4 regions of the Kosakonia sp. Marseille-Q7440 genome follow, and region 3 is predicted to be linked to each of the others. Evidence: predicted binding sites of a transcription regulator. Region 3 holds the regulator's gene; each other region holds the start of a gene.

Region 1 (8,006 bases), 520 kb from region 3:
CCGCCTTCGTAACATGATTGTCAAACTCCCTTGTTTTAATCGTCGCAACGAAAACAGCGGGAGAGATCCATGAATAACAAACGTGTGCTGGCCGCAGTTGTGCTGGCTCTTATCAGTGCCTCGTCATGGGCAAAATCAACCTTAACGCTCTATACCAGCCAGCCGAATGACGATGCGCAGATGACCGTCAGCGCCTTCGAAAAAGCGCACCCGGATATTGAAGTGAAGTGGATCCGCGACGGCACCAGCAAGCTTATTGCCCGCTTGCAGGCAGAGTTAGCCGCCGGTAGCACCGCGCCGGATGTGCTGCTGATTGCCGACAGCGTGACCATGGAATCCCTCAAAAAACAGAACCTGCTGGCAGCCTATAAGTCACCTGAGGCCGCGCGCTTCGACCCGCAGCTGTTTGATAAAGAGGGCTATTACTACGGCACCAAAGTGATCACTACCGGCATTGCCTACCACACCAAAGCACCGCTTAAACCGACCTCCTGGCTGGATCTGCTCAAACCTGAAGTGAAAAACATGACCACGCTGCCAAGCCCGCTCTACTCCGGCGCGGCGCAGATCCACCAGGCGACGCTGATGAATGACCCGGCGCTCGGCTGGCAATACTACGAAAAACTGAAACAGAACGGCGCGATGCCGCAAAGCGGCAATGGCGCGGTGATGAGCGCGATTGCCTCCGGCAGCAAAGCCTATGGCGTGCTGGTGGATTACCTGGCGATCCGCGAAAAAGCCAAAGGTGCGCCGGTTGAGTTTCTCTTCCCGAAAGAGGGCGTCAGCGTCGTTACCGAACCGGTAGCGATGATGAAGGGAACCAAGAACCCGCAAGGGGCGAAAGAGTTTATCGATTTTGTCCTCTCTGACGCCGGGCAAAAACTGGTGCTGCAACAGGGCTATCTGCCTGCGGATGCGAAGCTGCCGGTGCCAAAAGGCTTCCCGCCGCGTGACAGCATCAAACTGATGCCGTTTGATGCGGCGAAAGCGCTGGCCGAGACCGAGGCGAACAAAAAACGCTTCGCCGATCTCTTCGGTAACCGTTAAACGATGAGTAGCGCAATCGTGCCGAACAGCGGCGGCGGCGCAACCAAAGGGCTGCTCTGGCTGTTGCTGTGCCTGGTGGCGCTGCTGAGCCTGTTGCCCAGCCTGCGGCTGCTGCTCTCCGCGCTGGTGGACTGGCGGCAGGGGAGTGACAGCAGCCTGTGGCGCGTGCTCAGCAACCCGGCGACCTGGCTGGCGCTCTGGCACAGCCTTTACACCAGCGGGCTTGGCACACTGCTGTCGCTGCTGCTCGGCAGCCTGTTTGCCTTCTGCCTGGCGCTGACCAACATCCGCCTCAAACAGATGTGGATGTTTCTGTTTATGTTGCCGATGATGATCCCGCCGCAGGTCACCGCCCTAAGCTGGCTGCAACTCTTCGGCCCCGGCAGCATTCTGCTTAACAGCCTCGGTATCGCGCCAGGCTTTGGCAGCAGCAACCCGCTCTATTCGCCGGAAGGGATTGCGCTGCTGCTCGGTATTCAGCATGCGCCGCTGGTGTTTCTCGCGCTACGTACGCAACTGCGCGCATTACCGCAGGAGCATATTGAAGCGGCGAGGCTTAATGGCGCATCGCTATGGCGTGTATTTATCGATATTGTGCTGCCGCTGTGCCGCACCGCGCTGTGGGCGGGAGCCGCCATCGCCTTTGTCTCGGCGCTGGGCAACTTCGGTATTCCGGCAATGCTCGGTATTCCCATCTCCTATTTCGTGTTGCCAATCCATATCTACCAGACGCTGGCAAGCTTTGGCCCGTCTATGCTCAATGACGTGGCGGCGCTCTCGCTGCTGATGGGCGTACTGGCGATTGGCATTGTCATGCTCCAGAGCCGGATGCAGCGGCGCTATGCCTTACCGCTGATTGGCACCACCGGGCGCGCGATTGCCTTCAGGCTAGGAAGCGGGCGGCTGGTTGTCGAAGTGCTGCTCGGCGCGGTGTTGTGCGCGATCCTGCTTGCGCCCCTGCTGGCACTGATTGCCACATCGCTGGTGCCGACGCTCGGCGTGCCGCTGAACAGCGAGACCTTTACCCTCACCGCCTGGTACAACCTCTTCACCGAGCAGAGCGCCACGGCGCGCGCCCTCGGCAACAGTTTTCTGCTATCGATCGCAGCCGCGCTGGTGCTGATGCTGGTTAGCCTGCCGCTGGCGTGGCTGCTGGTGCGCTACCCGAACCGCCTGCTGCGCGGGTTGCACAGCATAATTGATATTCCTTACACACTGCCGGGCGTGGTGCTGGCCATCGCCTGCATTCTGCTCTTTGCCCGTCCGCTGCCGCTGCTTGATATCGCGCTCGGCGGCACGCTGACGATTATCTTTTTGGCCTATCTGGCGCGCTTTCTGACGGTCTGCCTGAAGCCGGTGCACAGCAGCATGCTGCAACTTGACCCGGCGATGGAGGAGGCGGCAAGCCTGGCGGGCGCGGCTTTCGGCCAGCGTCTGCGCCATATCGTCTTACCACTGCTGGCCCCGGCAGCATTTGCCGGTGCGCTGTTGGTATTTCTTACGGCGGTTAATGAGTTAACCGTTTCGGCGCTGTTATGGAGCGCGGGAAAGGAGACCATCGGCGTGGTGATTTTCAACCTGGATGAGAGCGGCGATAAGGTGCTGGCCTCGGCGCTCTCCGTGCTGGTGGTGGCGCTGGTCGCGCTGGTGATGCTACTGCTCGGCGCGCTCGGGCGCTATTTACCGAAAGGAGTGATCCCATGGCAGAACTGAAGCTCGAACGGCTCAGCAAAGTGTTTGGCGAGCAGGCGGTGGTGCGGGATCTGACCTTAACGCTGCCGCAGGGTGCCTTTACCGCGCTGTTAGGGCCAAGCGGCTGCGGCAAAACCACCACGCTGCGCATTCTCGCCGGGCTGGAGACATTAAGCGACGGGCGTTTGCTGCTGGGTGAGCGCCTGCTGGCGGATAAAAGCCACCATACGCCGCCGGAGCAGCGCGATATGGGGATGGTGTTCCAGTCCTATGCCCTGTGGCCGCATATGACGGTTGCCGAAAATGTCGGTTATCCGCTGAAGCTGCGCAAAGTGAACGGTGCCGCGCGGCAAAAACAGGTGATGGCGGCGCTGGAGGTGGTTGAACTTGGGGCCTATGCCGCGCGTGCGCCCCATGAGCTTAGCGGCGGGCAGCGTCAGCGTGTTGCACTGGCGCGCTGTCTGGTCTCTGAACCGCAAGTGGTGCTGCTGGATGAGCCATTAGCCAATCTCGACAGGCACCTGCGCGCCACCATGGAGCAGACGTTTCGGGAGTTTCATCGCCGCACCGGTGCCACCTTTGTCTATGTCACCCATGATCAGGCGGAAGCGATGGCGCTGGCGAGCCATATTGCGGTGATCCATCAGGGCGAACTGATGCAGTGGGGCGCGCCGCAGGATCTCTACCAGCAGCCGAAAAGCGGCTGGGTCGCGCGCTTTATTGGCAAGGGCAGCGTGCTGACGCTGGCGACGCCCGCCGGAGATCAACAACTGGACAGCGCCTCGCTGCATCACGGCTTGTCGCAGAGCGGGTATGGCGCGCAACAGCCGGTGCTGGTGCGCCCGGAGCATGTGCAGATTGCCGGGGAAGGATTAAGCGCGCAGGTGGAGAGCTGTATTTATCAGGGCGAGCGCTATTTGCTGGCGCTACGTTTAGCGGATGGGCAGGGGCTTACAGCGTTTCATCACGCCGCGCTGCAACCGCAGCAGTCGGTCTGCGTGCGTTTACTACAGGGCTGGAAGCTGGAGGCGGCATAGCGCGCCGCCTCCGTGCTTGAAGACTACTTTTTCGCGTACTGCGCAAACCACGCCAGCATGCGCTGCCAGCCGTCGGCGGCAGATTCCGCATGGTAGCTCGGGCGATAATCGGCATTGAACGCGTGGCCCGCTTCGGGGTAGACAATGATCTCCGCGTTGGCATTTGCCGCGCGCAGCGCCTGGCGCATCGTCTCCACGCTCTCCTGCGAGATACCGGTATCCTGCGCGCCATACAGGCCAAGCACCGGCGCGGTCAGATCGGTGGCGATATCGACCGGGTGTTTCGGCGAATTCAGGGTTTTTTCACCCGTCAGCTTGCCATACCACGCCACCGCCGCTTTCAGTTGCGGATTGTGCGCCGCGTAAAGCCAAGCAATGCGGCCGCCCCAGCAGAAGCCGGTCACCAGCAGTTGATGGGCGTCACCGCCGTTGCGTGCCGCCCAGTTGGCGACGTGGTCGAGATCGGCCAGCACCTGCGCATCCGGTACTTTACTGACCAGCCCGCTTAAGAGCGTGGGAACGTCGGCAAAATCATTCGGATCGCCCTGGCGGAAATAGAGCTCCGGCGCGACGGCAAGATACCCCTCCAGCGCCAGCCGGCGGCAGAGATCGCGAATATGTTCATGGACGCCAAAAATCTCCTGCACGACGATAACAATCGGCAGCGGGCCTTCGGCATCTTTTGGTCGGGCGTGATACGCGGGCATGGTATCGCCCTGCGTTGGAATGGAAGTTTCGCCTGCGATCAGCCTCTCTTCCGGCGTATGAACCGTGGTTGACGCAAGCGGTGAAGCCGCAGGCGCAAAGCCCGGCTGTTTGGTGGTGGTCATGACATTCTCCCTACCCTTTATTAGCGCTCCCCTAACTATAGTCATGAAGACCAGGGCATGCGCAATCGCCGTGCGCAGGCAATCTTTGCTGCTGAGTTAGCGGGAATAACGTGTTAGTGTGACGCGCGTCACTATTTTATGGAAATTGATTGCAATCAATTTCATTCATGGTGACAGCAGTCACGAAAACAAGCGCGTGGCTTCTGTAAAGTACCGTTTTACCTCCCCCCGATAATACCGACCACAGAGGAGTCTGTTATGTCCAAGTCTGATGTTTTTCACCTCGGCCTCACTAAAAACGATTTACAAGGGGCTACCCTGGCCATCGTCCCTGGCGATCCGGAGCGAGTGGAAAAGATCGCCGCGCTGATGGATAAGCCGGTCAAGCTGGCCTCCCACCGCGAATTCACCAGCTGGCGCGCCGAGCTGGATGGCAAAGCAGTGATTATCTGTTCTACCGGTATCGGCGGTCCTTCTACTTCCATCGCCGTTGAAGAGCTGGCGCAACTGGGCATCCGCACCTTCCTGCGTGTCGGCACCACCGGCGCGATCCAGCCGCATATCAACGTCGGCGATGTTCTGATCACCACCGCCTCCGTGCGTCTTGACGGCGCCAGCCTGCACTTTGCCCCGATGGAGTTCCCGGCGGTGGCGGATTTTGAGTGCACCACGGCGCTGGTGGCCGCAGCCGATGCGATTGGCGCGACTAAACATATCGGCGTGACCGCCTCGTCTGACACCTTCTACCCGGGCCAGGAGCGTTACGACACTTTCTCCGGCCGCGTAGTGAAAAGCTTTAAAGGCTCAATGGAAGAGTGGCAGTCAATGGGCGTGATGAACTACGAAATGGAGTCCGCTACGCTGCTGACCATGTGTGCAAGCCAGGGGCTGCGCGCCGGGATGGTTGCCGGGGTGATCGTCAACCGCACCCAGCAGGAGATCCCGAACGCGGAAACCATGAAGAAGACCGAAAGCCACGCGGTGAAAATCGTGGTCGATGCCGCACGTCGACTTCTGTAATCCCGCTTCCAGATTTACAAGGCCGACGCGTTCGGCCTTTTTTATTTGCGTAACGCCTCGCAGAAAAGCCCTTCCAAACTGGACGTTTATACAGCACAATCCCGACGGAATGGGTGATGAAGAGGGAGCGGAATGGAGAGTTCAATCATCGTACTGGCAGCCGTGGCGCTGGCAGGATTACTGGTCGGCTGGCTGGCCGCAAGCTGGCGCGGTGCGCAGCAGCAGGCGGAGTTGCTCGCCGAGCAGCGCGATGTCTTCAGTGAACTGAGCGCCGCCCGCCAGCAGATCGCCCAGAATAGCCACTGGCGCGAAGAGTGCGAGTTGCTGAATAACGAACTGCGCAGCCTGCAACATATCAATAGCTCGCTGGAAGCGGATCTGCGTGAAGTCACCACCCGGCTTGAATCCACCCAACTGCATGCGGAAGAGAAACTGCGCCAGATGCACAGTAGCGAGCAGCGTCTGAGCGAGCAGTTTGAAAACCTCGCTAACCGTATTTTCGAGCAGAGCAACCGTCGCGTTGACGAACAGAACCGCCAGAGCCTCAATGGCTTACTCACCCCGCTGCGCGAGCAGCTCGACGGCTTTCGCCGCCAGGTGCAGGAGAGCTTCGGCCAGGAGGCGCGCGAACGACACACCCTGGCCCACGAAATCCGTAACCTCCAGCAGCTGAATGCCCAGATGGCGCAGGAAGCCATCAACCTCACCCGCGCGCTGAAAGGCGATAACAAAACCCAGGGTAACTGGGGCGAAGTGGTGCTGACCCGCGTGCTTGAAGCCTCCGGCCTGCGCGAAGGGCATGAGTATGAAACCCAGGTCAGCATGGAGAACGAGAGCCGCGCGCGCATGCAGCCGGACGTCATTGTGCGCCTGCCGCAGGGCAAGGACGTGGTGATCGACGCCAAAATGACGCTGGTGGCCTACGAGCGCTACTTCAACGCCGAGGATGAGTTTTCCCGCGAAGCAGCGCTACAGGAGCACATCACCTCCGTGCGTGGCCACATTCGGCTGCTGGGAAGGAAAGATTATCAGCAGCTCTCCGGTCTGCGCAGCCTGGATTACGTCCTGATGTTTATCCCGGTGGAGCCCGCCTTTTTAATCGCCCTCGACAGACAGCCGGAGCTGATTACCGAGGCGCTGAAAAACAACATTATGCTGGTCAGCCCGACGACGCTACTGGTCGCCCTGCGTACCATCGCCAACCTGTGGCGTTACGAGCACCAGAGCCGCAATGCGCAGCAGATCGCGGAGCGGGCGAGCCGCCTGTATGACAAAATGCGCCTCTTCGTCGACGATATGACCGCGATTGGCCAGAGCCTGGAGAAGGCGCAGGATAACTACCGCCAGGCGATGAAAAAACTCAGCTCAGGGCGCGGCAACCTGCTGGCACAAACTGAGGCATTTCGTGGGCTTGGCGTCGAGATCAAGCGCGAGATTAATCCGGAACTGGCCGCGCAGGCGCAAGAGCAGGACGAAGAATTTCGTCTGCGGGCAGGACAAGACGCGTTTAACGATCATAATCAAGACAATGGATTAGATATGGCGACGCCGGGCGAAGAGGCTGCAGCGAAGGCCTCTTCGGGCGGTTGAAACGTAGGGCAATCGCGTCCAATCTGATACACTTCATCAACAAATCCTTAAATAGCAGGCACTAAGATGGCGGAAGATTCAAAAGAGACAACACACTTTGGTTTTCAGACCGTCGCCAAGGAAAATAAAGCCGATATGGTGGCACATGTTTTCCACTCGGTTGCGTCAAAATACGATGTGATGAACGACTTAATGTCGATGGGCATCCACCGCTTATGGAAGCGATTTACCATCGATTGCAGCGGCGTACGCCGTGGGCAGAAAGTCCTCGATCTGGCGGGTGGTACCGGCGATCTCACCGCAAAATTTTCTCGTCTGGTTGGCGAAACCGGCCAGGTTGTGCTGGCGGATATCAACGAGTCGATGCTGAAGATGGGCCGCGAAAAGCTGCGCAATCTCGGTGTTATCGGCAATGTTGAATATGTGCAGGCGAACGCCGAAGCGCTGCCGTTCCCGGACAACACCTTCGACTGCATCACCATCTCCTTCGGTTTGCGTAATGTTACTGACAAAGAGAAAGCGCTGCGCTCCATGTTTCGCGTGCTGAAGCCGGGCGGCCGTCTGCTGGTGCTGGAGTTCTCCAAACCGGTTATTGAGCCGCTGAGCAAAGCTTACGATGCTTACTCCTTCCACGTTCTGCCGCGCATTGGTCAGATGGTGGCAAACGACGCGGAGAGCTACCGTTACCTGGCTGAATCCATCCGTATGCATCCCGATCAGGACACCCTGAAAGCGATGATGCAGGATGCTGGTTTTGAAAACGTCGATTACTACAACCTGACCGCCGGTA
Region 2 (8,006 bases), on a different contig from region 3:
GCTAACTTAAACGAAGCTTCAACAGCGCCGATTGAAGCGTGTTCCAGTCAGCCTCGCTGTCGGTGATTAACTCTATCCGGCTATCGGGCGGCGCAGCGTTTTGCGTCTCAATATGCAAATCCTGACCCTGGCGGTTTACCCGCAGCAAACCTTCGGGAATACGCATCACCCCTTTTACCCGCGACACCGGCGCAAGCCGCGCCCACTCCAGCAGACCAATGGTATCGAAAACCGTATCGGCATCGAAAATCCAGCCGCAGGCGTGGTGCCCCTGGCCACTATTCAAATTACGACGCCAGCGCTGATGCGCCGGTAAACTCAGTGCCGCCAGCCCCTTTTTCTCACCGTGCGCATGATCGTGCGCGGCGCTCTCTGGCAGGGCGCGCAGATTACGGCGCGGTTGGTCGAGCAGGCTGCCGTCAATCGCTCCCTGCGTGGCGTTCACCCGCAGGCGATCGCCGCCAAACTCAGCCCACCATGCGTCAAATGCCTGCTGGCTCTCGGCGCTGGCACGATCCTCTTTATTAGCAATGATGATATCCGCTGCCGCTAACTGGTCGCGGAAGTTCTCATTGTTCAGCGCTTTCTCATCCAGCAGCTGGCGCGGGTCGAGCAGGCAGAGCGTGGCACGCAGATCGATCCACGGTTCATAGACCGGTGCGGTGAGCATATCGAGGATCTGCTTCGGGTGACCCAGCCCGGTCGGCTCAATCAGCAGGCGATCGGGTTTGCCCTGACGCAGCAGGGTGTTGAGACCGACCTGCATCGGCAGGCCGTTGACGCAGCACATGCAGCCGCCGGGGATCTCTTTAAGCAGGGCGCCGCTGTCGCTGAGCAGGGCGCCATCAATGCCGACTTCGCCAAACTCATTCACCAGCACCGCCCACTTCTCCTGCGGATCTTTATGGGCCAGCAAATGCAGAATGGAGGTGGTTTTGCCGCTTCCGAGAAAGCCGGTAATCAGATTGGTCTTCGTCACAGGAACTCCGCGTCATCAAAAAGCACAAGCGCACAATCCTGGCGAAAAAAAGCGGAAAAGAGAAGAGCGCGGACGGCGCATCGCACTATCCGTCCGCGTTGAGGGCAAAAAATGTTAAGGGTTGACCGCCTGCTGCACCGCGCCATGTGCGCCGAGGGTATCAATAGCGCGCCAGGTCTGGCTGACGGCATCGACAAACACCGGGTTATGCGGCAGATCGTTGCCGAAGATCTCTTTCAGCGTCAGCAGCGCCGTGACGCGCTCGTCGCTGCTGCTGGTCTCAACGATGGCACGGATTTTATCCGCCAGCGGATCGCGAATATCAATGGTCTCGCCTGCATCATCGACGCCGCTGACATAGCGCATCCAGCCCGCGACGCCGAGCGCCAGCAGCGGCCAGTCGCTCTGGCGCTGAAGATGAATACGGATCCCGTCCAGCAGGCGCTGCGGCAGCTTCTGGCTACCATCCATCGCAATCTGCCAGGTGCGGTGTTTCAGCGCCGGGTTAGCGAAGCGCTCAAGCAGGCTGTCGGCGTAGGCGTTAAGATTGACGCCTTTGATGCGCAGCGTCGGTGCTTGCTCATCGAGCATCAGCTGGCGCGCCGCCGCACGGAAAGCCGCGTCCTGCATACACTCATTAATATGGGCAAACCCGGCGAGATAACCTAAATAGGCGAGGAAGGAGTGGCTGCCGTTCAGCATGCGCAGCTTCATCTGCTCCCACGGCTGCACATCTTCCACTAACTGCACGCCCGCCGTTTCCCACGCCGGACGCCCGGCGACAAAGTTATCTTCTATTACCCACTGAATAAACGGCTCGCAGCTGATGGCGCAGGGATCAAACACGCCGAGCACGTCGGCAATCTCCGCCAGCGACTCGTCGGTCGCCGCCGGAACAATGCGATCGACCATGGTGGCCGGGAAGCTGACATGCTCCGCTATCCACTGCGCCAGCTCCGGCGAGCGGGTTTGCGCCATACCGAGCACGGCGTTTTTCACCACGTGGCCGTTGTCAGGAATGTTGTCGCAGGAGAGCACGGTAAAGGGCGGTAGCCCGCGCTCGCGGCGGCGGTGCAGGGCTTCTACCAGAATGCCCGGCGCAGAGTGCGGCTCATGCGGGTATTTCAGATCGTGCTCAATACGCGGCTGGGTGAGATCAAGTTCACCGCTGGCCGGGTCGATGCAGTAACCCTTTTCGGTGATGGTCAGGGAGACAATCGCCACCTGCGGCTCGCAGAACTTCTCAATAATCGCCGCCAGCGTGTCGAGTTTGGCATTCAGGCACTCGTTCACCGCGCCAATAATAATCGGCTGATTTCCGTCGGCGCCTTTCTCCAGCACCGTATAGAGATATTCCTGCTCGCGCAGCTGCGACATTAAAACATCGCCGCTAAACAGGCTGATTTCGCAAATGCCCCAGTCGCCGCCTTGCGCATTCAGCACCCGGTCGGTTAATAACGCCTGATGGGCGCGGTGAAAGGCACCAAAACCGAAGTGGACGATGCGCGAACGAAGCTGGCTGCGATCGTACTGAGGCTGTTGCACCGAAGCGGGCAGCGTGGCGGAGGCAATTGTTTTCATCTCTATACACCTGATTAACCAATAATTAACAATAGCAGTGTAAAGTTATATGACAGCAAAAAGAATTGGTATGCCTTAAATATCCGGGGAATGTGAGCTGGATCAATCATTGCTGTGGCGGGATTTGACCGTTTTCTATAAGCATGTATGGTAGTCGTCATGTTTCACGCTGTATTGGTATAACAACTTTTTTGAGGGGAAGACGATGGAACAAACCTGGCGTTGGTATGGACCGAACGATCCGGTTTCTCTTGATGATGTTCGTCAGGCAGGCGCGACCGGCGTGGTCACCGCTCTGCACCACATTCCGAACGGCCAGGTGTGGCCGGTGGAAGAGATCAAAGCCCGCCAGGCCCTGCTGGCTGAAAAGGGGCTTTACTGGTCCGTTGTCGAAAGTATTCCGGTACATGAAGAGATCAAAACCCACTCCGGCGATTGCGACAAATGGATTGCCAACTATCAGCAGAGCATCCGCAATCTCGCCACCTGCGGGATTGATACCGTCTGCTACAACTTTATGCCGATCCTCGACTGGACGCGCACCGACCTGGAATACCAGTTGCCGGATGGTTCACGCGCGCTGCGCTTCGACCAGATAGCCTTTGCCGCGTTTGAGCTGCATATCCTTAAACGCGAAGGGGCGCAGGCCGATTACAGCGAAGAGGAGCAGCGCCAGGCGCAGGCCTATTTCAATGCGATGAGCGATGCGGAAGTGGAAAAGCTGACGCGCAATATCATTGCCGGTCTGCCGGGGGCGGAAGAGGGCTATACGCTGGATCAGTTCCGCGCGCGTCTGGCGGAGTATGACGGCATCGACAAAGCACAGCTGCGCGAAAATATGGCCTGTTTCCTGCGCGCCATTGTGCCGGTGGCGCAGGAAGTGGGCGTGCGGCTGGCGGTTCACCCGGACGATCCGCCGCGCCCGATCCTCGGCCTGCCGCGCATTGTCTCCACCATTGAAGATATGCAGTGGCTGAAAGAGGCGGTGGACAGCATCAACAACGGCTTTACCATGTGCACCGGCTCCTACGGCGTGCGGGCGGATAACGATCTGGTGCGGATGATCGAGACCTTCGGCGATCGCATTCACTTCACCCATCTGCGCGCAACCTGCCGCGAAGAGAACCCGAAAACCTTCCACGAAGCGGCGCACCTGCAGGGCGATGTGGATATGGTGTCAGTGGTGGCGGCAATCCTTAGCGAAGAGCAGCGTCGTAAGAAAGCAGGCGATCTGCGCCCGATCCCGTTCCGCCCGGATCACGGCCACCAGATGCTTGACGATCTGCACAAGAAAACCAACCCTGGTTACTCGGCGATTGGCCGCCTGAAAGGGATGGCGGAAGTGCGCGGCGTTGAGCTGGCGCTGAAGAAGACGCTGTTCCGCGACCTGCTGTAATAGCCGCCGGTAAACGCTCTGCTCGCTTTCGCGGGCGAAAAAAAAGCCTCCATGCGGAGGCTTTTTTATTTAATCTGCGCGGCCCATGTAGCGGCGCTCTTCAATATGAATGCGGATCTTCTCGCCGGTGGTCAGGTACTCTGGCACCTGTACGACGAGGCCAGTGTTCAGCGTGGCAGGTTTGGTACGGGAGCTGGCAGATGCGCCTTTGATGCCCGGTGCAGTTTCAACGATTTCAAGATCCACAGTCTGCGGCAGTTCGAGCGCCAGCAGCTGGCCGTCCCACAGCAGCACCTGCATATCCGGCATGCCACCTTCCGGAATAAAGAGCAGCTCATCTTCAATCTGATCTTTGGTAAAGGTATAGGGCGTGTAATCTTCTTTATCCATGAAGACATATTCGTTGCCGTCTACATAGGAGAAGTCAACGAAACGGCGGTTCAGGGAGACGGTATCAACAATGTCGTCGCCTTTAAAACGCTCTTCAACTTTCAGGCCGGTGCGGACATCGGCAAAGCGCATTTTATACAGCGTTGCTGCGCCGCGGGCGCTCGGTGACTGAATATCAATATCTTTTACAATCAGCAGCTTGCCGTTGTAGTTCAGCACCATACCTTTTTTGATTTCGTTCGCTCTTGGCATTGCCAGGTTCCTGTAAAAAAGAAATTCACCAAAATATCGCGACAAACTACTCGCGAGGGCCTTTTCAGGCAAGGGGAATTGCTGAGTTTTGCGTTGCATGGGTAAAAGATGATAGCGTGCCCCGCAACGCGCTACTTCAGCGCGTCGACGCCAATAAGAGAGCCGCTATGCACTGCCGCCCGGACTGCGGAGCCTGCTGTACTGCCCCGTCCATTACCAGCCCGATCCCCGGCATGCCCAACGGTAAACCGGCCAACACCCCCTGTGTGCAGCTTGATGGACATCAGCGCTGCAAGCTTTTTGGCTCACCGTTGCGGCCAAAAGTGTGCGCCGGGCTGCAACCGAGCCTGGAGATGTGCGGCTCAACGCGCGAACAGGCGATGACCTACCTCCTCGATCTCGAACAGCAGACCGCGCCGTAATTCCTTTCAAAGCTGAACAGGCTGAAGGCGATAAGCTGACGGCCAATTTCGCGTCAGCAAATTTCCCTTAACGGTCTGTAAAATGTGCAGTGCCTCAAAATTCTTAAATGCCAAATGAGAGATTTCTTGATCGTCGAGCAAAAAAGGTCAAGACTCCTTGAAACGTTTCAGCGTCATCGCATTGTCTCTGAACCACGGCGGTGACGTAATCTTTCTTATGTAAGCTGAAACGATTCAATTTCAGCGGGAGACGAGTCACATGTTCCAGTTATCCGTTCAGGACATCCATCCAGGCCAGCAGGCCGGTAATAAAGAAGAGGCCATCCGCCAGATCGCGGCGGCACTGACCGAAGCCGGCAACGTGGCTGAAGGCTACGTCAATGGCATGCTCGCACGCGAGCAGCAAACCTCCACCTTTCTTGGCAACGGCATCGCCATTCCGCACGGCACCACCGACACGCGCGACCAGGTGCTGAAAACCGGCGTCAAAGTGTTCCAGTTCCCGCAGGGCATTCTGTGGAGCGAAGGGCAGGTGGCTTACGTTGCCATCGGTATCGCCGCCAGTTCCGATGAGCACCTCGGCCTGCTGCGTCAGCTGACGCACGTGCTGAGTGATGACGCCGTCGCCGCGCAGCTGCAATCCGCGACCACCGCTGAAGAGCTGCGTGCATTGCTGATGGGCGAAAAGCAGAGCAGCGCGCTGAAGCTGGATAACGAAACCCTGTCGCTGGACGTCAACGCCAGCTCGCTGATGACGCTGCAGGCGCTGAACGCCGCGCGTCTTAAAGAAGCGGGCGCGGTCGACAGCGTCTACGTCACCCGTGCTATTAACGAACAGCCGCTGAACCTCGGCCAGGGCATCTGGCTGAACGACAGCGCCGAGGGCAACCTGCTGAGTGCTGTTGCCGTCAGCCGTGCCGCCACACCGTTTGAAGTGGAAGGCGAAAACGCCGCCGTGCTGGTGAGCGTCGCCATGGCCGATGAGCAACCCGTTGCTGTGCTGAAGCGCCTGAGCGATCTGCTGCTGGCGAATAAAGCTGACCGTCTGCTGAATGCCGATGCCGCCACGCTGCTGGCGCTGCTGACCAGCGACGACGCGGTCGCGGACGATCTGCTCAGCGAAGAGTTTGTCATTCGTAACGAGCACGGCCTGCATGCCCGTCCGGGCACCATGCTGGTTAACACCATTAAACAGTTCAATAGCGAAATCACTGTCACCAACCTCGATGGGTCAGGCAAACCGGCAAATGGCCGCAGCCTGATGAAAGTGGTTGCGCTGGGCGTGAAGAAAGGACACCGCCTGCGCTTTACCGCACAGGGCGAAGATGCTGAACAGGCGCTGAAAGCGATTGGCGACGCCATCGCAGCTGGCCTGGGAGAGGGAGCGTAAATGAGCAGAAGAGTCGCAACAATTACTTTAAACCCGGCCTACGATCTGGTGGGTTTCACCCCGGAAGTTGAGCGTGGCGAAGTCAACCTGGTGCGCACCACCGGGCTGCACGCCGCCGGTAAAGGGATCAACGTCGCCAAAGTGCTGAAAGATCTGGGCATCGACGTCACCGTGGGCGGTTTCCTCGGTAAAGATAACCAGGACGGTTTTCAGCAGCTGTTCAGCGAGCTGGGCATTGCCAACCGTTTCCAGGTAGTGCAGGGGCGTACGCGCATCAACGTTAAGCTGACCGAGAAAGATGGCGAAGTGACTGACTTTAACTTCTCCGGTTTCGAAGTCACCCCGGCCGACTGGGAGCGTTTCGTCGCCGACTCGCTCACCTGGCTTGGTCAGTTTGATATGGTCTGCGTCAGCGGCAGCCTGCCGTCCGGCGTCAGCCCGGAAGCCTTTACCGACTGGATGACGCGCCTGCGCAGCCAGTGCCCGTGCATCATCTTCGACAGCAGCCGTGACGCGCTGGTTGCCGGGCTGAAAGCCGCACCGTGGTTAGTGAAACCTAACCGTCGCGAGCTGGAGATCTGGGCCGGTCGTAAACTGCCGGAATTGCAGGACGTTATTGAAGCCGCTCACGCGCTTCGCGAGCAGGGGATCGCCCACGTGGTGATTTCGCTGGGCGCAGAAGGGGCGCTGTGGGTCAACGCTTCGGGTGAATGGATCGCCAAACCGCCGTCAATGGAAGTGGTAAGCACCGTTGGCGCAGGGGATTCGATGGTTGGCGGCCTGATTTACGGCCTGCTGATGCGTGAGTCCAGTGAGCACACTTTACGCCTGGCCACCGCTGTCGCTGCACTGGCGGTCAGTCAGAGTAACGTAGGGATTACCGATCGTACCCAGTTAGCCGCGATGATGGCGCGCGTTGACTTAAAACCCTTTAACTAACAGCAGGAGAGGCATAATGAAAACGCTGCTGATCATCGACGCTGAACTCGGACAGGCCCGTGCCTATATGGCAAAGACCCTGCTGGGTGCGGCGGCGCAAAAAGCGAATCTGCAATTTGTTGATAACCCAGGTGACGCGGAACTGGCGATCGTATTGGGTAGCCAGCTGCCGAACGACGCGGCGCTGGGCGGGAAGAAAGTCTGGCTGGGCGATATCAATCGCGCGGTCGCGCACCCGGAGCTGTTCCTGAGCGAAGCGAAGAACCACGCCACGCCTTACAGCGCACCGGCTGCTGCACCTGCGGCGGCAACCCCGGCCGCAGGGCCAAAACGTATTGTTGCTGTGACCGCCTGTCCGACCGGCGTTGCGCACACCTTTATGGCGGCAGAAGCCATTGAAACCGAAGCGAAAAAACGCGGCTGGTGGGTGAAGGTTGAAACGCGCGGTTCCGTGGGTGCAGGCAATGCCATCACCCCGGAAGAGGTGGCGCAGGCGGATTTAGTTATCGTCGCGGCGGATATCGAAGTTGACCTGGCGAAGTTTGCCGGCAAACCGATGTACCGCACCTCGACGGGTCTTGCACTGAAGAAAACGGTGCAGGAACTGGATAAAGCGGTGGCGGAAGCGAAGCCCTATCAGCCATCTGGCAAAGGGCA
Region 3 (8,006 bases):
TCCGCAAACCCGTTTTTTATCTTTGCGAAGTGCCGTATAGTTTCGCGCAAACTGCATGAAACGCGGCACATCCATTGGTTGAATTCACATGATCCTGCTTATCGACAATTACGACTCCTTTACCTGGAACCTCTACCAATATTTTTGTGAGCTGGGAGTACACGTAGAGGTGAGGCGTAACGATGAGCTGGCGCTGGCGGATATTGAAATGCTAGCGCCGCAGAAAATTGTTATTTCGCCAGGCCCCTGCACGCCGGATGAGTCGGGCATTTCGCTGGAAGTTATTGCGCACTACGCGGGCAAGCTGCCGATCCTCGGCGTTTGTCTCGGCCATCAGGCGATTGCCCAGGCATTTGGTGCCACCATTGTGCGCGCGGCGAAGGTGATGCACGGCAAAACTTCCCCTATTACGCACTCTGGCAGCGGTGTGTTTAGCGGCTTAAATAATCCGTTAACCGTTACGCGCTATCACTCTTTGGTCATCGATCCATCTACCTTACCTGACTGCTTCGAGGTCACCGCGTGGAGTGAAAACGGTGAGATTATGGGCATTCGCCATAAGGCGTGGGATCTGGAAGGGGTGCAGTTCCACCCCGAAAGTATTCTCAGTGAGCAGGGCCATCAATTGCTGGAAAACTTCCTTACGCGGTGATTTGTGGTTGCCATCTAGTGATTTTTTATGCATATTTCGTGATTATATTTTCACTATGAATGCAACATAACACGGGATGGGCAACCTATGGCAACTCAGCAAGACGCGGTGACACGTGCAAACTTCGATGACGTTATTCTGCCAATTTACGCACCGGCCGAGTTTATCCCGGTAAAGGGGAAGGGCAGCCGCGTCTGGGATCAGCAGGGTAAAGAGTACGTTGATTTTGCTGGCGGCATTGCGGTAACTGCTTTAGGCCACTGCCATCCGGCGCTGGTGGAGACGCTGAAAGCGCAGGGCGAGACGCTCTGGCACCTGAGCAACGTCTTCACTAACGAGCCCGCGCTGCGTCTGGCGCGCAAGCTGGTGGATGCCACCTTTGCCGAGCGCGTCGTGTTTATGAACTCCGGTACCGAAGCCAACGAAACCGCCTTTAAGCTGGCGCGTTTTTATGCAACCACGCGCCACAGCCCGCACAAAACCAAAATCATCGCTTTCCATCACGCTTTTCACGGGCGTTCCCTCTTTACCGTGACTGTTGGCGGCCAGCCGAAATACTCCGACGGCTTTGGCCCGAAACCGGCCGACATCGTGCATGTTCCATTTAACGATCTGCACGCGGTTAAAGCGGTGATGGACGATCACACCTGCGCCGTGGTGGTAGAGCCGATTCAGGGCGAAGGCGGAGTGACCGCCGCCACGCCTGAATTCCTCAAAGGCCTGCGTGAACTGTGCGATGAGCACAACGCACTGCTGGTGTTTGATGAGGTGCAGTGCGGGATGGGGCGCAGCGGTGAGCTGTTCGCTTACATGCACTACGGCGTGACGCCGGACATTCTGACCAGTGCTAAAGCTCTTGGCGGCGGTTTCCCGGTCAGCGCCATGTTGACGACGCACGAGATCGCCAGCGTCTTCCACGCCGGTTCCCACGGATCCACTTATGGCGGAAACCCGCTGGCCTGCGCGGTGGCCGGTACCGCATTCGATATCATCAACACCCCTGAAGTGCTGAATGGCGTCAGTGCCAAACGTCAGCACTTTGTTCAGCATCTGCAACAAATTAATGAGCAGTACGATCTGTTCAGCGATATTCGCGGTATGGGGCTGTTGATCGGTGCCGAGCTGAAGCCGCAATACAAAGGCCGTGCACGCGATTTCCTGCATGCGGCTGCCGCAGCGGGCGTGATGGTGCTGAATGCCGGCCCGGATGTGATGCGTTTCGCGCCGTCGCTGATTATCGAGGAGCAGGATATTGATGAAGGGATGCAGCGCTTTGCGCAGGCCGTTGCGAGCGTGGTTAACGCGTAAGACGTCGGCGTAGCCAGATGCCGTGATGCGGGCGCTGACGCCATGCCACCGACGAGATGGTGTGCATGGTGCTCAGATGCCCAATAATGCGCTGCAAATGCTGCTCCAGCGTGCTCATTGGGCCGTGGGTCAGCGTCTCCGGTCCTTCCATAACATTCACATCACCGGACTCTCCCGGCCCGTCATACTCCAGCCGCTGCTGACAACGTTGCAGCGCAATTTCACATGATTCGAGATAGCGCTGCGCCAGGTCCGGCGTCAGCATGGTGTGCTCGCGCGCCAGCGTCGTCATGGCGTTAATGTGTTCGACAATAAACTGGCTATGCGTCACCCACAGTTTCATATCGCTCAGATAGCGGCTGTTAAAGCCGGGCTCCTGCATCGCCTGGTTGAGGGAGTTGAACAGGGCGTTGTGCGCCTGATTAACCTGCATACGCTGCCAGGCCAGCGGCGTTGCTTCCGGGTTATTGCTGAGGATCAGGCGAATCGCATCCTGATAGGCCTCCAGCGCATCGTGCGCATTCTGGCGCAGCAGGCCGCTCTGCCACTGCGGCCACAGCCACACCATCCCGCCAAAGGCAATCAGGCAGCCAATCAGCGTATCGACCAGCCGGGCGAGGATAAACTGGTCGCCGTTAAGCGTCAGGATTTGCAAGGTATAGACCGCCGTAATCGTGAAACCGACCGTCGCCCAGCCGTAACTTTTGCGGATAATCAGATAGCTACTCAAGGTGATCATCAGCATCGCAGCGAGGGTAAAACCGAGCGGCACATGAAAGTGCAGCGTCATTCCCGCCACCACCAGCCCGGCCAGCGTGCCGGCGGCACGGTTGACAATGCGTACCCGCGTCGCGCCATAACCGTTCTGCGTCACCACCATCACCGTCATCATGATCCAGTAAGGTTTCGGCAGATTTAATGCGCTGCCCATCAGGCTGGCGATGCTGAGCATGACGCTGATACGCGCCGCATTGCGCAGGGCGGTCGATTTCAGGGACAGATAGCTTTTTAGCGCCGGGATCAGCGGCAGGCGCTCCTGCTTATCCTCCATCAAATCGCGGATGTAGAGCGGGCGCTGGGTGCGCAGCACGCGGGCGATACGGCTGAAGTGCCAGGCGCAAAACTGCCCGACCGGATTATCAGGGTGCTGACGGGCAATTTTTTCCAGCGCACCGACCTGCTTCTCCATGGTGAAGCGGGTCGGATAGCGGTGATAGAGAATGTCATCTGCCAGCACGCGCAGGCGAGCCGCGACGGTTTGCGCATTCCAGCGAATCACCTGCTCGGCGTGGGTGCGCTCGACCAGCTTCTGCACCTTTTCCGGCTGATGCAGGCTGACAGAGATATGCTCCTGCAGATCCAACGCGACCTGAAAGACGCGCAGCAGGCGCTTGTAATCGTTGTTCTGATTGGCCGCCAGCATATGCAGCTGCTGGTAACACTGGCTAATCAGATCCACCGCTTTCTGCTGGCGGTCGAGCAGCGGCGGCAGCGCGGTTTCCGGATCGATGTGTTGGGTTAACAGGCTATATTTCGCTTCGCAATAGTCCGCCAGTTGCCGGTAGAGCAAGCTGAGGGATTCGCGCAGCGGCTGTTCGCGCCATAGCCAGAACCAGAACCAGTTAAACAGCCCGTACCACAGGGTGCCGAGGGTGTAGATCAGCAGCGGCTCCCACACCGGCATGTTTCCGGCGAGGCTGAGAGTAAAAATGGCGGCAATGAGAGATGCGGGAAGTAAGCGGCCATGCAGCGCGCTGATTTCACCTGTCACGCCCAGCAGCAGCGTTAGCACCGTCATGATCACCGGTAGCGGAAGATTTTCCGCCAGCAAAAGCTGCACCGCCAGGCTACAGCCGGCAAACAGCGAGCCGCCGATAATCAGGCGTTTAAAGAAGCGTTTATGCGGGGTATCGAGGCCCGCAATATTGCAGCAGGCGGGAACCAGCGAGAAGAGAAGACCCTGTTGCAGATGGCCGAGCAGCAGCCCAACCGCCACAGGCAGGCATAACACCAGCGTTTGTCGCAGTGCGTAGTTGATTTCGGGGTGATAAATCAGCCTGCGCCACATGGGAAAACAAAAACGGCGCACCGCATGAGCGATGCGCCATTTCGCAGATTAACGCGTACCGTAGACGACGATAGTTTTACCGTGGGCGGAGATCAGGTTTTGATCTTCGAGCATTTTAAGAATGCGGCCAACCGTTTCGCGGGAGCAACCGACGATCTGACCGATCTCCTGACGGGTAATTTTAATTTGCATACCGTCCGGGTGGGTCATGGCGTCCGGCTGTTTTGCCAGGTTCAGCAGAGTCTGTGCAATGCGGCCGGTCACGTCGAGGAACGCCAGGTTACCGACTTTCTCCGAGGTCACCTGCAGGCGACGCGCCATCTGCGAGGAGAGGCGCATCAGAATATCCGGATTCACCTGGATAAGCTGACGGAATTTTTTGTAGGAGATCTCCGCCACTTCACAGGCGGTCTTGGCGCGAACCCAGGCGCTGCGCTCCTGACCTTCTTCAAACAGGCCCAGTTCACCAATAAAATCGCCCTGGTTGAGGTAAGAGAGGATCATCTCTTTACCCTCTTCATCCTTGATGAGCACTGCCACTGAGCCTTTAACGATGTAATACAGCGTTTCCGCTTTTTCACCCTGGTGAATCAGCGTGCTCTTCGACGGGTACTTATGAATATGGCAATGAGACAAGAACCATTCGAGAGTCGGGTCTGTTTGCGGTTTGCCAAGCACCATGCGCGATTATCCTCTGTTATAAGCTGGCTCCAGAAACGGCGTGAATCATTCAGCTTCTGGGGTTGCAATCAAAGCTTCCCAAATCCCGGGAAGTGGACCGTCAGCGACATCTGCGGTCTCTAATGTATGATATCCCTTGCGTACATTCGTAACGTCAATGTTTCTCTGTAGCATGTAGACTGTTTTAGCATAGCTTTTGGCGCCTGTCTCCTGGTGTCTCGCTTCAGCATGACGCAGGTCGCCTTCCGTTGCGCGTTTTGTTATGTACGCGTAATCTGTGAAAAAATTTGCCATACCGGAGTGATGAACATGCAGGCACGAGTGAAATGGGTTGAAGGGTTAACGTTCCTTGGTGAGTCCGCTTCCGGCCACCAAATCCTGATGGATGGCAACTCCGGGGACAAAGCTCCCAGCCCGATGGAGATGGTCTTAATGGCCGCCGGCGGCTGCAGCGCCATTGACGTGGTGTCGATTCTGCAAAAAGGGCGTCATGACGTGACCGACTGCGAAGTGAAGCTGACCTCCGAGCGCCGTGAAGAAGCACCGCGCTACTTTACCCATATCAACCTGCACTTCATCGTCACCGGCAAAGCGCTGAAAGAGGCTGCCGTCTCCCGCGCGGTCGATCTCTCGGCTGAGAAGTACTGCTCCGTGGCGCTGATGCTGGAAAAAGCAGTCAAGATTACCCACTCCTTTGAGGTGATCGAAGCCTGATAAGCCCGCCCGGCGGCGCTTCCCGCCGGGTTATTTAATCTTTTTGCCTTCCATCAGCCGCTGCACCAGCGGCGTCATAATCAGCTCCATCGCCAGCCCCATTTTGCCGCCCGGCACCACCAGCGTATCCATATGCGAGATAAACGATCCCTGCAACATTGCCAGCAGCCACGGATAATCGATCCCCTCCAGATTGCGGAAATGAATCACGACAAAGCTCTCATCAAGAGAAGGAATGCCTTTGGCGGCAAAGGGGTTTGAGGTATCGACGGTGGGAACGCGCTGGAAGTTGAGATGAGTGCGGGAAAACTGCGGCGTGATGTAGTTGATGTAATCTTCCATTGAGCGCACCACCGAATCCATCACTGCTTCCCGGGAGTGACCGCGCTCGCTGGTGTCGCGGATCATCTTCTGGATCCACTCGAGGTTAACGATCGGCACCACGCCCACCAGTAGATCAACATGGCTCGCCACATCATGCTGCGGCGTCACCACACCGCCATGCAGCCCTTCGTAGAACAAAACGTCGGTTGGCTCCGGCAGTGGTTGCCAGGGGGTGAAGGTTCCTGGAACCTGGTTCCACGGCACGGCTTCATCATAGGTGTGGAGATATTTGCGCGCCTGGCCCTGGCCGCTCTGGCCATACTCGCTGAAGGTCTGCTCCAGCAGGCCGAAGTCGTTCGCTTCCGGGCCAAAATAGCTGATATGCCGCCCGAGATCGCGGGCTTTGCGGATCGCCATATCCATTTCCGGACGGGTATAACGATGAAAGCTGTCGCCTTCCACCTCCGCCGCGTGCATGTTGAGCTGGGCGAAAATCTTACGGAAGGCGAGGCTGGTGGTGGTGGTTCCCGCGCCGCTGGAGCCAGTGACGGCGATGACCGGATGTTTGGCGGACATAGCAACTCCCTGAAGAAAAGCTGTTGTTCAGTATCAAAGCCGCCCGGCGTCCGGTTATTCGTGGAACTGCCCGCGCGGCATAATATTCACCGTTTCGTGCAGTTCTGACCACACCAGTACGGCCTCGCCGCGCTGCAATTGCCGTTTTACGTCGGCGACCTTTTGTTCAAGCGAACGCTCATGTTCACCATAATCGGTACCTTCGCGCAAGACAAAGCTCTCAATCAGATTGTCGAGCGTGTCGGCGTCAAGTTCTTGCCACGGAATAATCATGATGCTCCCAGATAAGCGGATAACCAGTCCGGAATGCGCGTTTCAAGCCACATCTCCGGGCGACGCAGCGTGCCGCCGACAAAGCCGACGTGCCCGCCATGTTCCGTCAATTGATACTCAATATTAGCGGGTAATTGCGCAAGATCGGGGATGACGTGATGATCCATAAACGGATCATCCTTGGCGTGAATGATAAGCGTCGGTTTACGAATCTGCGGCAGCAGCGGCATGGCGCTACAGCGGCGATAGTAATCAAGTGCATCGTCGAAGCCGTGGATTTTCGAGGTGATCACATCATCGAAATCGCGGATGCGCCGCATTTTACGCAGCACCTCCATGGTCGTCGGTAGCGAGCCAGGATAGGCGCGCAGTTTCCGCGCGGCATTGGCCTTCAGCAGGTTGAGCAAATAACGCTGGTAAACGCGCGTGAAGCCTTTATCCATATGATAACTGCACGCTTCCAGCACCAGCGGGGCCGAGACAATCACCGCCGCATCGACGGGCAAATCATCATCCGCTTTCGCCAGCAGGCAGCCGAGCATATTCCCGCCGAGCGAATATCCCACCGCCGCGGTCGGCGCCTCGCCAAGCTCCTGACGCAGCCAGGTGAGAAACCAGGTGCCATCTTCGGTTTCACCGGAGTGATAGATGCGGTTCAGGCGATTAGGAATCCCACTACAGCCGCGAAAATGCATCACCACGCCCAGCCAGCCGCGCTGTTTCGCCGCATTAATCAGGCCGTGCGCATAGGGGCTGTGCAGGCTGCCTTCCAGGCCATGAAACACCACCAGCCGCGGTTTATGCCGCGCCTGATTCGGCTCTTCGCTCCACGCAAGATCGACAAAATCCCCGTCCGGCAGTTCAAGGCGCTGCCACCAGGGTTCAAACGCCACGCGACGGCGAATAAGACGCGGCAGCATGGTTTGAAGATGTGGGTTGCTTGCGCCACGCATCGGTTGGAAGGTGGAGGCAACGCGTTGATCTGCATCGAGAAGTGCAGGTGTAATTTCTGCCATTTCATCAAAATAGGTAGGTAAATAGGCGGTTATTATACTTGCTAATAATTGGCCTGTTTAATACTTTGCTGCTGTTGTACCGTATTGACCCACTAAGGCAGCGGCAAAAAGACGTATTACAACCCACGCTGACACTGCGCCTGCCTGCTATTTCACTTTCAAGGACACTTATTATGACGGACATTACCTCGTCTGGCCTGATGGCAGCGCAGCCATTAAATGATTTGCCGCAGACGGATAATTTAACCCCCGAGCAGCAGACGCAAATCGAGGCGATTGTTAAAGAGATCGATATTTACGATCCGGCCTACTCGCTCGGTTTCGGTGCGCAAACCATGAAAAAGATGTCGCAATTCTCTGATTCCCTCATGCAGCAAGTGCGGGCAAAAGATGC
Region 4 (8,006 bases), on a different contig from region 3:
CAGACGAACGGTCAGGTCAACAACGGATACGTTCGGAGTCGGAACGCGGAACGCCATACCGGTCAGTTTGCCATTCAGTTCCGGCAGAACTTTACCTACTGCTTTAGCAGCGCCGGTAGAGGACGGGATGATGTTCTGAGCTGCGCCGCGGCCGCCGCGCCAGTCTTTGTGAGACGGGCCATCAACGGTTTTCTGAGTTGCGGTGGTCGCGTGAACGGTAGTCATCAGACCTTCGATGATGCCGAAGTTGTCGTTGATAACTTTCGCCAGCGGAGCCAGGCAGTTGGTGGTGCAGGAGGCGTTGGAAACGATGTCCTGGCCTGCATATTTCTCGAAGTTAGCGCCACGCACGAACATCGGGGTGTTGTCTTTGGACGGACCGGTCAGAACAACTTTTTTCGCGCCGGCAGTGATGTGCTTACGAGCAGTTTCGTCGGTCAGGAAGATACCGGTAGCTTCAGCAACAACGTCAACGCCGATTTCGTTCCACTTCAGGTTAGCCGGGTCTTTCTCAGCAGTAACACGGATGGTTTTGCCGTTAACAACCAGGTGGCCGTCTTTCACTTCAACGGTGCCGTTGAAACGACCGTGAGTGGAGTCGTACTTCAGCATGTACGCCATGTAATCCGCATCTAACAGATCGTTGATACCAACGATTTCGATGTCAGAACGCTCTTGAGCAGCACGGAAAACAATGCGACCGATACGGCCAAAACCGTTGATACCTACTTTGATAGTCATATATTCCACCAGCTATTTGTTAGTGAATAAAAGGTTGGCTGTAAAATTACAAAAACCTTACGCAGCGTCAAGCGGAATCGTGTCAATCATTGCGACAAATCAATCATCCGCATGTCCGTGGTCAGACTGATTAATCTCACTTTCCCTTTGAGCATCTTCCCCATATGGGGTGCCGCCCAAGATTTTAAAGGTCACTAAAGATAAAAGTGTGAGACTCATCACAATTCCCTGGCTGCTTTATCGCAACTGCTAAGTTTAGAACAAAAGTCGAACCCTGAGTGTTAATGTTTTGTTAGAATCAGGCTGATAAGTTGTCGAATCATGACCGCGAGATGTAAACAAATGGCGAACAATTCCTCCCAGGACGATCTGAAAAACGATCTGACCGAAATGCAGTTCTACGTAACGCAAAATCATGGCACCGAGCCGCCGTTTAGCGGACGCCTGCTGCACAACAAACGCGATGGCGTCTACCACTGCCTGGTGTGCGATGCCGCGCTCTTCAGCGCCGAGACCAAGTATGATTCTGGCTGCGGCTGGCCGAGCTTCTACGAGCCGGTAAGCGAAGAGGCGATTCGTTATATCAATGATTACTCCCACGGCATGCAGCGGGTGGAAATCCGCTGCGGTAAGTGCGATGCGCATCTTGGGCACGTTTTCCCGGATGGCCCGCAGCCAACCGGCGAGCGTTATTGCGTCAACTCCGCGTCGCTGAGCTTCACCGATGAAGAGAATGGCGACCAGACACGCGGTTGAAAAATCGATTCAGCGATTATTCCAGAGAGCAGAGTAAGATGAATATTGATGAGATCGTGAGCAACATGACGCCGGAGATTTACCAGCGTCTGGCAACGGCAGTTGAGCTGGGAAAATGGCCCGATGGCGTGGCGCTGACGCCGGAGCAGAAAGAGAACAGTCTGCAACTGGTGATGTTGTGGCAGGCGCGCAATAACGTGCAGGCGCAGCATATGACCATCGATACCAACGGGCAGATGGTGATGAAGAGCAAACAGCAGCTGAAAGAGGAGTTTGGCATCACGCCCAAACCGATCGCCACCTTCAAATCCTGACGATATGCCGGATGGCGGCGTAAACGCCTTATCCGGCCTACGGAGCGCCACGATTTTGTAGGCCTGATAAGCGCAGCGCCATCAGGCAGGTTTTCGGACCCGGTGCGGATTGCCGGATGGCGGCTAAATGCCTTATCCGGCCTACGGAGTGGAACGCTGTTGTAGGCCTGCTAAGCGTAGCGCCATCAGGCAGGTTTTCGGACCCGATGCGGATTGCCGGATGGCGGCACAAATGCCTTATCCGGCCTACGGGCTTGCACGCTTTTGTGGGCCTGATAAGCGCAGCGCCATCAGGCAGGTTTTCGGACCCGGTGCGGATTGCCGGATGGCGGCATAAATGCCTTATCCGGCCTACGGGCTTGCACGCTTTTGTAGGCCTGATAAGGCGAAGCCGCCATCAGGCAGTGCGCGGGAATCAGCAACACTTACCCCTGCGTCTCCAGCCAGTCCGCCAGCGTATAGAGCGTTGCGCCGCCGCTTGCCATCGCCATAAACGCCTGCGCGCTGTCGTCGGCATGCAGGTTTACGCCGCGGCAACCGTCGGTAATCACATTCACCTCATACCCAAGCTGTAGCGCATCCTGCACCGTAAACTTCACGCAATAATCGGTGGCTAAGCCCATCACTACCAGCTCACGAACGCCATGCGCCTGCAACCAGTCGTGAAGCGCCGTCTGCTGACGGTGGCCGTTATCGAAAAAGGCACTGTAACTGTCGATACGCGGATTTTCCCCTTTGTGGAACACCGCATCGATGGCCTGCCGATCGAGCAGCGGATGCTGCGCCGCGCCCTCGCTCCCTTGCACACAGTGATCGGGCCAGAAGGTTTGTGGTAATCCCTCCAGCTCGCCGGTGACAAACGGTTCAACACCATGCTGGCTGGCGAAACTGCCGTGATTCGCCGGATGCCAGTCCATGCTGGTCAGCACCGGCTCGCCGCGGCTTTTAAACCATGGGATCAGTGTGTTTGCCACATCCACGGTGCTGTCGCCGCCCGCAACGGCCAGCGCGCCACCGGCACAAAAATCGTTTTGCAGATCGACCAGCAGCAGAGCGCGTGCTTTCATCGTTAACTCCTTACTCGTCCGGGGTCAGTTCACCGCGCAGGTTTTGCGTCATCGCGGTGCGGATCGCATTCGCGTCCAGATCCTGACTTAACAGATAGTGCAGTTTAGTCAGCGTCGCCTCGACCGTCATATCCGCGCCGCCAATTACGCCTGCATGGGCGAGGGCGTTACCGGTAGCATAACCGCCCATATTGACCTTACCGGACATGCACTGGGTCAGGTTCACAACCACGATGCCGCGCTCGCTCGCTTCCTGCAGCGCCTTAAGAAACTCGCGGTTTTGCGGCGCATTGCCCACACCATAGGAGCGCAGGATCAGCGCTTTTACCGGCTGCAGCAGGAAATTACGTACCACATCGGCAGAAATACCCGGGTAGATAGTCACCACGCCAATCGGTTGCGGGGTGATCGGATGAACGATCAGTTCGCCCACGGTGCTCGGCGCAGGCGGCGTGCCCAGACGGCGAATATGAATACCCGCTTCCAGCAGCGGCGAGAGATTCGGTGAGGCAAAAGCATCAAAACCATCCGCGTGGGCTTTGGTGGTACGGTTGCCACGATAGAGACGGTTGTTGAAAAAGAGGGTCACTTCGTTAATGGGGAAATTCGCCGCTACATAGAGCGCGTTAAGCAGGTTGATCTGCCCGTCGGAGCGCAGTTCCGCCAGCGGAATTTGTGACCCTGTCACAATTACCGGCTTGCCGAGATTTTCCAGCATAAACGACAGCGCGGACGCGGTGTAGGCCATGGTGTCGGTGCCGTGCAGGATCACGAAACCGTCATACTCGTCGTAGTGCGCCTTCACATCATCCGCAATATGCTGCCAGTCTTCCGGCGTCATATCGGAGGAGTCCATCAGCGGGGCATATTCGTGGATGGTGAAGTCGGGCATCTCCGGGCGATGGAACTCAGGCATCAGCGCCAGCTGGCGTTGCAGATGGCCGGAAACCGGCACATAGCCATGCTCTGAACGCTGCATGCCGATGGTGCCGCCCGTGTAGGCTACGTAAATGGATTTTTTTTGCATGGTAAGTAGGTTCTGACTGAATCAAAAAAATCCCCTCCGGCGGAGGGGATGCGTAAGGAAAAATTAGCGAACGGTGGCGCAGTTCAGGCACAGCGCATAACGGTTTTGCGGATCGTTAAACACCGCCAGTTTATCCGTTTCGGCTTTCACTTCCTGCGCTGCGCTGGCCAGCGGTGCCGGCAGATAAGCCTGCAACGCCTGCGGCAGCATGGCGCGCACTGAACCGGTCATGCTGTCCACCACGCGATCCAGTAAGCCTGGCTCCTCTTCGTAGTAATCAACATGCCACTGTTTCAGCTTCGCCAGCTCTGCGGCTTTAGCAATCGCGTCATCGAAGTCGCCCAGCGCATCGACCAGACCGTTGTTTTTCGCATCCTGACCGGTCCAGACGTGGCCCTGCGCAATTTTATCCACCTGCTCCGGCGTGCTGTTGCGCGACTTCGCAACCAGCGTGATAAAGCGCTTATAGCCATTCTCAATGCTCAGTTGCATCATCTGCTGAACTTCATCAGGCAGCGCTTTGGTCATGCTCACATCCGCCAGCGGCGAAGTGGCAACGCCATCCGTATGCACACCGATGCTGTCGAGGCTATTCTCCAGCGTATTGATCACGCCGAAGATGCCGATGGAGCCGGTCAGGGTGCTCGGGTTGGCAACAATGTAGTTGGCTGGTGTTGAGATCCAGTACCCGCCAGACGCTGCCATGCCGCCCATCGAAACGACAACTGGTTTGCCTGCCGCGCGCGCAGCGGCCAGTTCAGCGCGGATCACCTCGGAGGCGCTGACGCTGCCGCCCGGGCTGTTGACACGCAGGACGATCGCTTTGACCTTATCATCCAGACGCGCATCGCGGATCTGCGCCGCGGTGGTATCACCGCCCACGTTCCCCGGCGTCTCTTCGCCATCCATAATTGCGCCGTTAGCGAAGATCACCGCCACGGTACCGCCGACATCGGCCGGCGTTTTGGTTTGATAGTCATAGAAGCTGATGGCGCGGAAGTTTTTATCTTCCTTGCTCCAGCCAAACTGTTTCACCATCGCTTTTTCTGCGTCAGCGGCAGAGCCCAGCTCATCAACCAGCTTGTTATCGAGCGCATATTTCGCCGTATCGCCGTCCACTTTACGCAGACCGTCGAGCATCGCTTGCGCGCCAGGGAAGACCTGCTGGGCGGTGATCTGGCGGTTGGCCGCCACGGTGTTGAGGTAGTTTTGCCACAGCTCGCCGATCCAGCGGCTGTCTGCTTCACGCGCGGCAGGGGACATATCGTCGCGAATGAACGGCTCAACGGCGGATTTGTAGGTGCCGACGCGGAAGACGTGGGTCGTCACTTTCAGTTTGTCGAGCAGCGCTTTGTAGTAGAGGCCGTTAGTGGCGAAACCATGCAGATCGACCACGCCCTGCGGCGAGAGCCAGATCTTATTGGCAAAGCTTGCAAGGTAGTACTGGCCCTGGCTGTAGTTATCGCCCACCGCATAGACCGGTTTGCCGCTTTCGCGGAATTCGCGCAGCGCTTTACCGATGTACTGCATCGAGGGCTGATCGGCACCGGCGAAATTCTTCAGATCGAGCACAATGCCGGTAATGTTGCGATCCTGCTGTGCCTGACGGATAGTTTCGACGATATCGAAGAGTGAGTTCTCCTGCAGACGATCGGAGCTGGCGCCGAACAGCTGGCGACCCAGCGCGCCGAGGCGACCGCTGGCGGAGGTTTTATCAACCACCACGCCGGAGATATCCAGCAGCAGCGCGCCGCGCCCGCTGCGTTCCGCTTTGCTGTCGCTGACCTGCATCCATACGCCGACTGCCACTAATATCAACACGATGAAGATAACGTTCATCACCAGGTTGCGGGTAAAGTTCAGCAATCGCCAGCACCACTTAAAAAATCCGGCAATAATGCGCCAAAGGGTTTGCATGTATTCTCCCTGCGAGTTAACGGCCACCGCTGCCCGAGCGGCAAAGTGTGGTTATCCTAATTATCCCGCTGCCTCTTGTCAGCAGGAATCGCCTCCGGCGCTGTAACAATTTCTACGCCCATGTTAATTTTATGAACAAATTTCACAACAAGAGGTTAACTAATGGACGCACTTGAACTTCTCGTCAACCGACGCAGTGCTTCTCGCCTGGCAGAACCGGCTCCGGCTGGAGAGCAACTGGATAACATTCTGCGCGCCGGCATGCGTGCGCCAGACCACGGCACACTGCAACCGTGGCACTTCTTTGTGATTGAGGGGGAAGGGCGCGAGCGCTTCAGCCAGACAATGGAGCAGGCGGCGCGTGCCGCAGGCCAGGATGAAAAGGGTATTGAGAAAGCGCGCACCTCGCCGTTTCGTGCCCCGATGATTATCACCGTGGTGGCAAAGTGTCAGGAGCACCACAAAGTGCCGCAGTGGGAGCAGTTGCTCTCCGCCGGGTGTGCGGTGATGGCGATGCAGATGGCGGCGCTGGCGCAGGGCTTTAACGGCATCTGGCGCACCGGCCCGCTGACCAATAGCCCCGAGGTTCGCCAGGCGTTTAACTGTGGTGAGCTGGATCAGGTTGTTGGCTTCCTCTACCTCGGTACCCCGCAACTGAAAGCCTCTACCACGGTGACCGTGCCGGATCATACGCCGTTCGTTACCCACTTCTGAGTGCCGCTTTTGCCGGATGGCGTTAAACGCTAATCCGGCCTGGGCCACCTCGCAGGTTTTGCAGGCCGGATTAAACGCTGCCGTCATCCGGCAGTAGGGTTACTTATGAGTCGCGGCAAACTCCTCTTTGGCTTTCTGCAACTGCTGCTGGAAAGCCGGATTGGTGTGCAGGGTGGCGACAACCGCCGAGCCGACAACGCGCGCGGCGTCCACGTCGCTCTGCCAGTGGTAACCACAAATCACCCGGCTTTGGCCCAGGTCGAAGCCGCGCTTGAGGATTTCGTTCTGCCGCTGCGGGTTCACTTCCGCCAGCACCAGCGCCGTGGCCCAGCCAATCGCCGTATGGCCTGACGGGTAGGAACCATTCTTCGACAGCTCATCCTGATCTTTGGTATTGCAGGTTGGCACGTTATAGAAGGCGAAAGGACGAATGCGCATGTACTTCTGTTTTGCGCCGCGCGTCGCCAGATCGCCCGCATCTTCAATCATATTGGTCAGCAGCTTATGCAACTGCGGGGCATCTTTCTCGGTGATCGGAGAACCAAATGCGCCGGAGAAGGCATTGGCCACGCCGCCGCTGCTCAGGTTGGCGTCTTCTGCGGCAAGCTTGCCGCGCTCGGTATTGCGCAGTAAACGACCCTGCTCATACATCGCCTGATCGTTCAAAAAGGCGATGCTGCCCACTTCCGGCGGCGGTGGCAGCAGTGCCAGGCTATCTATCGCCTGGTCGTTTTTCAGGTAGTAGAGATCCGGTTTGGTGGTGGCATCATTTCCAGTCGGTACAAGAGCAAAGGCGTTGGCAGAAAGTAAACCCGCAAGACAGAGGGTAATAAGGCTTTTTTTCATTAGAGATTCCTTAGATTTTTGACTGCAACAGCCATAAGTGGCTGTTGTCATCTTTTTGTCATAATTCTTAGGAAATGACGTTGCGGTGAATCGCAAAACCGCACCTGAGTGGGTTCTAGCGGTGGCGATTGCTCAAGATATAACCTGGTGATGTCACTCTTTCGTTCGCTTAATGAGCAACGGGATGCGAAATCGGATAGTCACACTTACCACCTTACGGTTTGGGCGCTACCATAGCGCCATTGCAAAGACAGGAGATCTCCATGAGCGAGCAAGCTATTCGTTTAACGCAATACAGCCACGGAGCCGGTTGCGGATGTAAAATTTCCCCCAAAGTGCTGGACACCATTCTGCACAGCGAGCAGGCGAAATTCCTCGATCCCAACCTTCTGGTCGGCAACGAGACGCGTGACGACGCCGCGGTTTACGACCTTGGTAATGGCACCTGTGTTATCAGCACCACTGACTTTTTTATGCCGATCGTCGATAACCCCTTCGACTTTGGCCGCATCGCTGCGACCAATGCCATCAGCGACGTCTTCGCGATGGGCGGTAAACCGATTATGGCGATCGCTATCCTCGGCTGGCCGCTCGATAAGCTGCCCCCTGAGGTTGCCCGCGAAG

The links. Region 3 encodes CRP, which controls carbon source genes, mostly activating them, when cyclic AMP is high. Its sites were predicted from a motif close to ATGTGANNNNNNTCACAT; they were not measured.
Region 1: udp (uridine phosphorylase) is a predicted target of CRP. The motif match lies at 4,723-4,740, and genes of this name have one in related genera.
Region 2: uxuA (mannonate dehydratase) is a predicted target of CRP. The motif match lies at 2,651-2,668, and genes of this name have one in related genera.
Region 4: msrB (peptide-methionine (R)-S-oxide reductase MsrB) is a predicted target of CRP. The motif match lies at 948-965, and genes of this name have one in related genera.

What each region holds. Positions count from the first base shown of each region.
Region 1 covers NZ_CBCPLT010000002.1:16,006-24,011, reverse strand. The annotation lists gene ACWPW2_RS13965 (ABC transporter substrate-binding protein) at 70-1,047, shown strand; gene ACWPW2_RS13960 (ABC transporter permease) at 1,051-2,760, shown strand; gene ACWPW2_RS13955 (ABC transporter ATP-binding protein) at 2,748-3,776, shown strand; gene ACWPW2_RS13950 (dienelactone hydrolase family protein) at 3,800-4,606, opposite strand; gene udp (uridine phosphorylase) at 4,865-5,626, shown strand; gene rmuC (DNA recombination protein RmuC) at 5,759-7,216, shown strand; gene ubiE (bifunctional demethylmenaquinone methyltransferase/2-methoxy-6-polyprenyl-1,4-benzoquinol methylase UbiE) at 7,283-8,006, shown strand, end outside.
Region 2 covers NZ_CBCPLT010000001.1:2,864,241-2,872,246, reverse strand. The annotation lists gene ACWPW2_RS13460 (CobW family GTP-binding protein) at 2-979, opposite strand; gene ACWPW2_RS13455 (mannitol dehydrogenase family protein) at 1,094-2,560, opposite strand; gene uxuA (mannonate dehydratase) at 2,766-3,956, shown strand; gene yeiP (elongation factor P-like protein YeiP) at 4,026-4,598, opposite strand; gene ACWPW2_RS13440 (YkgJ family cysteine cluster protein) at 4,766-5,020, shown strand; gene fruB (fused PTS fructose transporter subunit IIA/HPr protein) at 5,280-6,410, shown strand; gene fruK (1-phosphofructokinase) at 6,411-7,349, shown strand; gene fruA (PTS fructose transporter subunit IIBC) at 7,366-8,006, shown strand, end outside.
Region 3 covers NZ_CBCPLT010000002.1:532,656-540,661, forward strand. The annotation lists gene pabA (aminodeoxychorismate synthase component 2) at 89-652, shown strand; gene argD (bifunctional acetylornithine/succinyldiaminopimelate transaminase) at 740-1,960, shown strand; gene ACWPW2_RS16345 (YccS/YhfK family putative transporter) at 1,950-4,028, opposite strand; gene crp (cAMP-activated global transcriptional regulator CRP) at 4,077-4,709, opposite strand; gene ACWPW2_RS16355 (OsmC family protein) at 5,019-5,423, shown strand; gene ACWPW2_RS16360 (phosphoribulokinase) at 5,454-6,323, opposite strand; gene ACWPW2_RS16365 (YheU family protein) at 6,378-6,596, opposite strand; gene ACWPW2_RS16370 (hydrolase) at 6,593-7,612, opposite strand; gene ACWPW2_RS16375 (toxic anion resistance protein) at 7,786-8,006, shown strand, end outside.
Region 4 covers NZ_CBCPLT010000001.1:1,740,600-1,748,605, forward strand. The annotation lists gene gapA (glyceraldehyde-3-phosphate dehydrogenase) at 1-741, opposite strand, end outside; gene msrB (peptide-methionine (R)-S-oxide reductase MsrB) at 1,084-1,497, shown strand; gene ACWPW2_RS08030 (YeaC family protein) at 1,536-1,811, shown strand; gene pncA (bifunctional nicotinamidase/pyrazinamidase) at 2,237-2,878, opposite strand; gene ansA (asparaginase) at 2,889-3,905, opposite strand; gene sppA (signal peptide peptidase SppA) at 3,969-5,822, opposite strand; gene ACWPW2_RS08050 (NAD(P)H nitroreductase) at 5,985-6,536, shown strand; gene phoC (acid phosphatase PhoC) at 6,636-7,382, opposite strand; gene selD (selenide, water dikinase SelD) at 7,646-8,006, shown strand, end outside.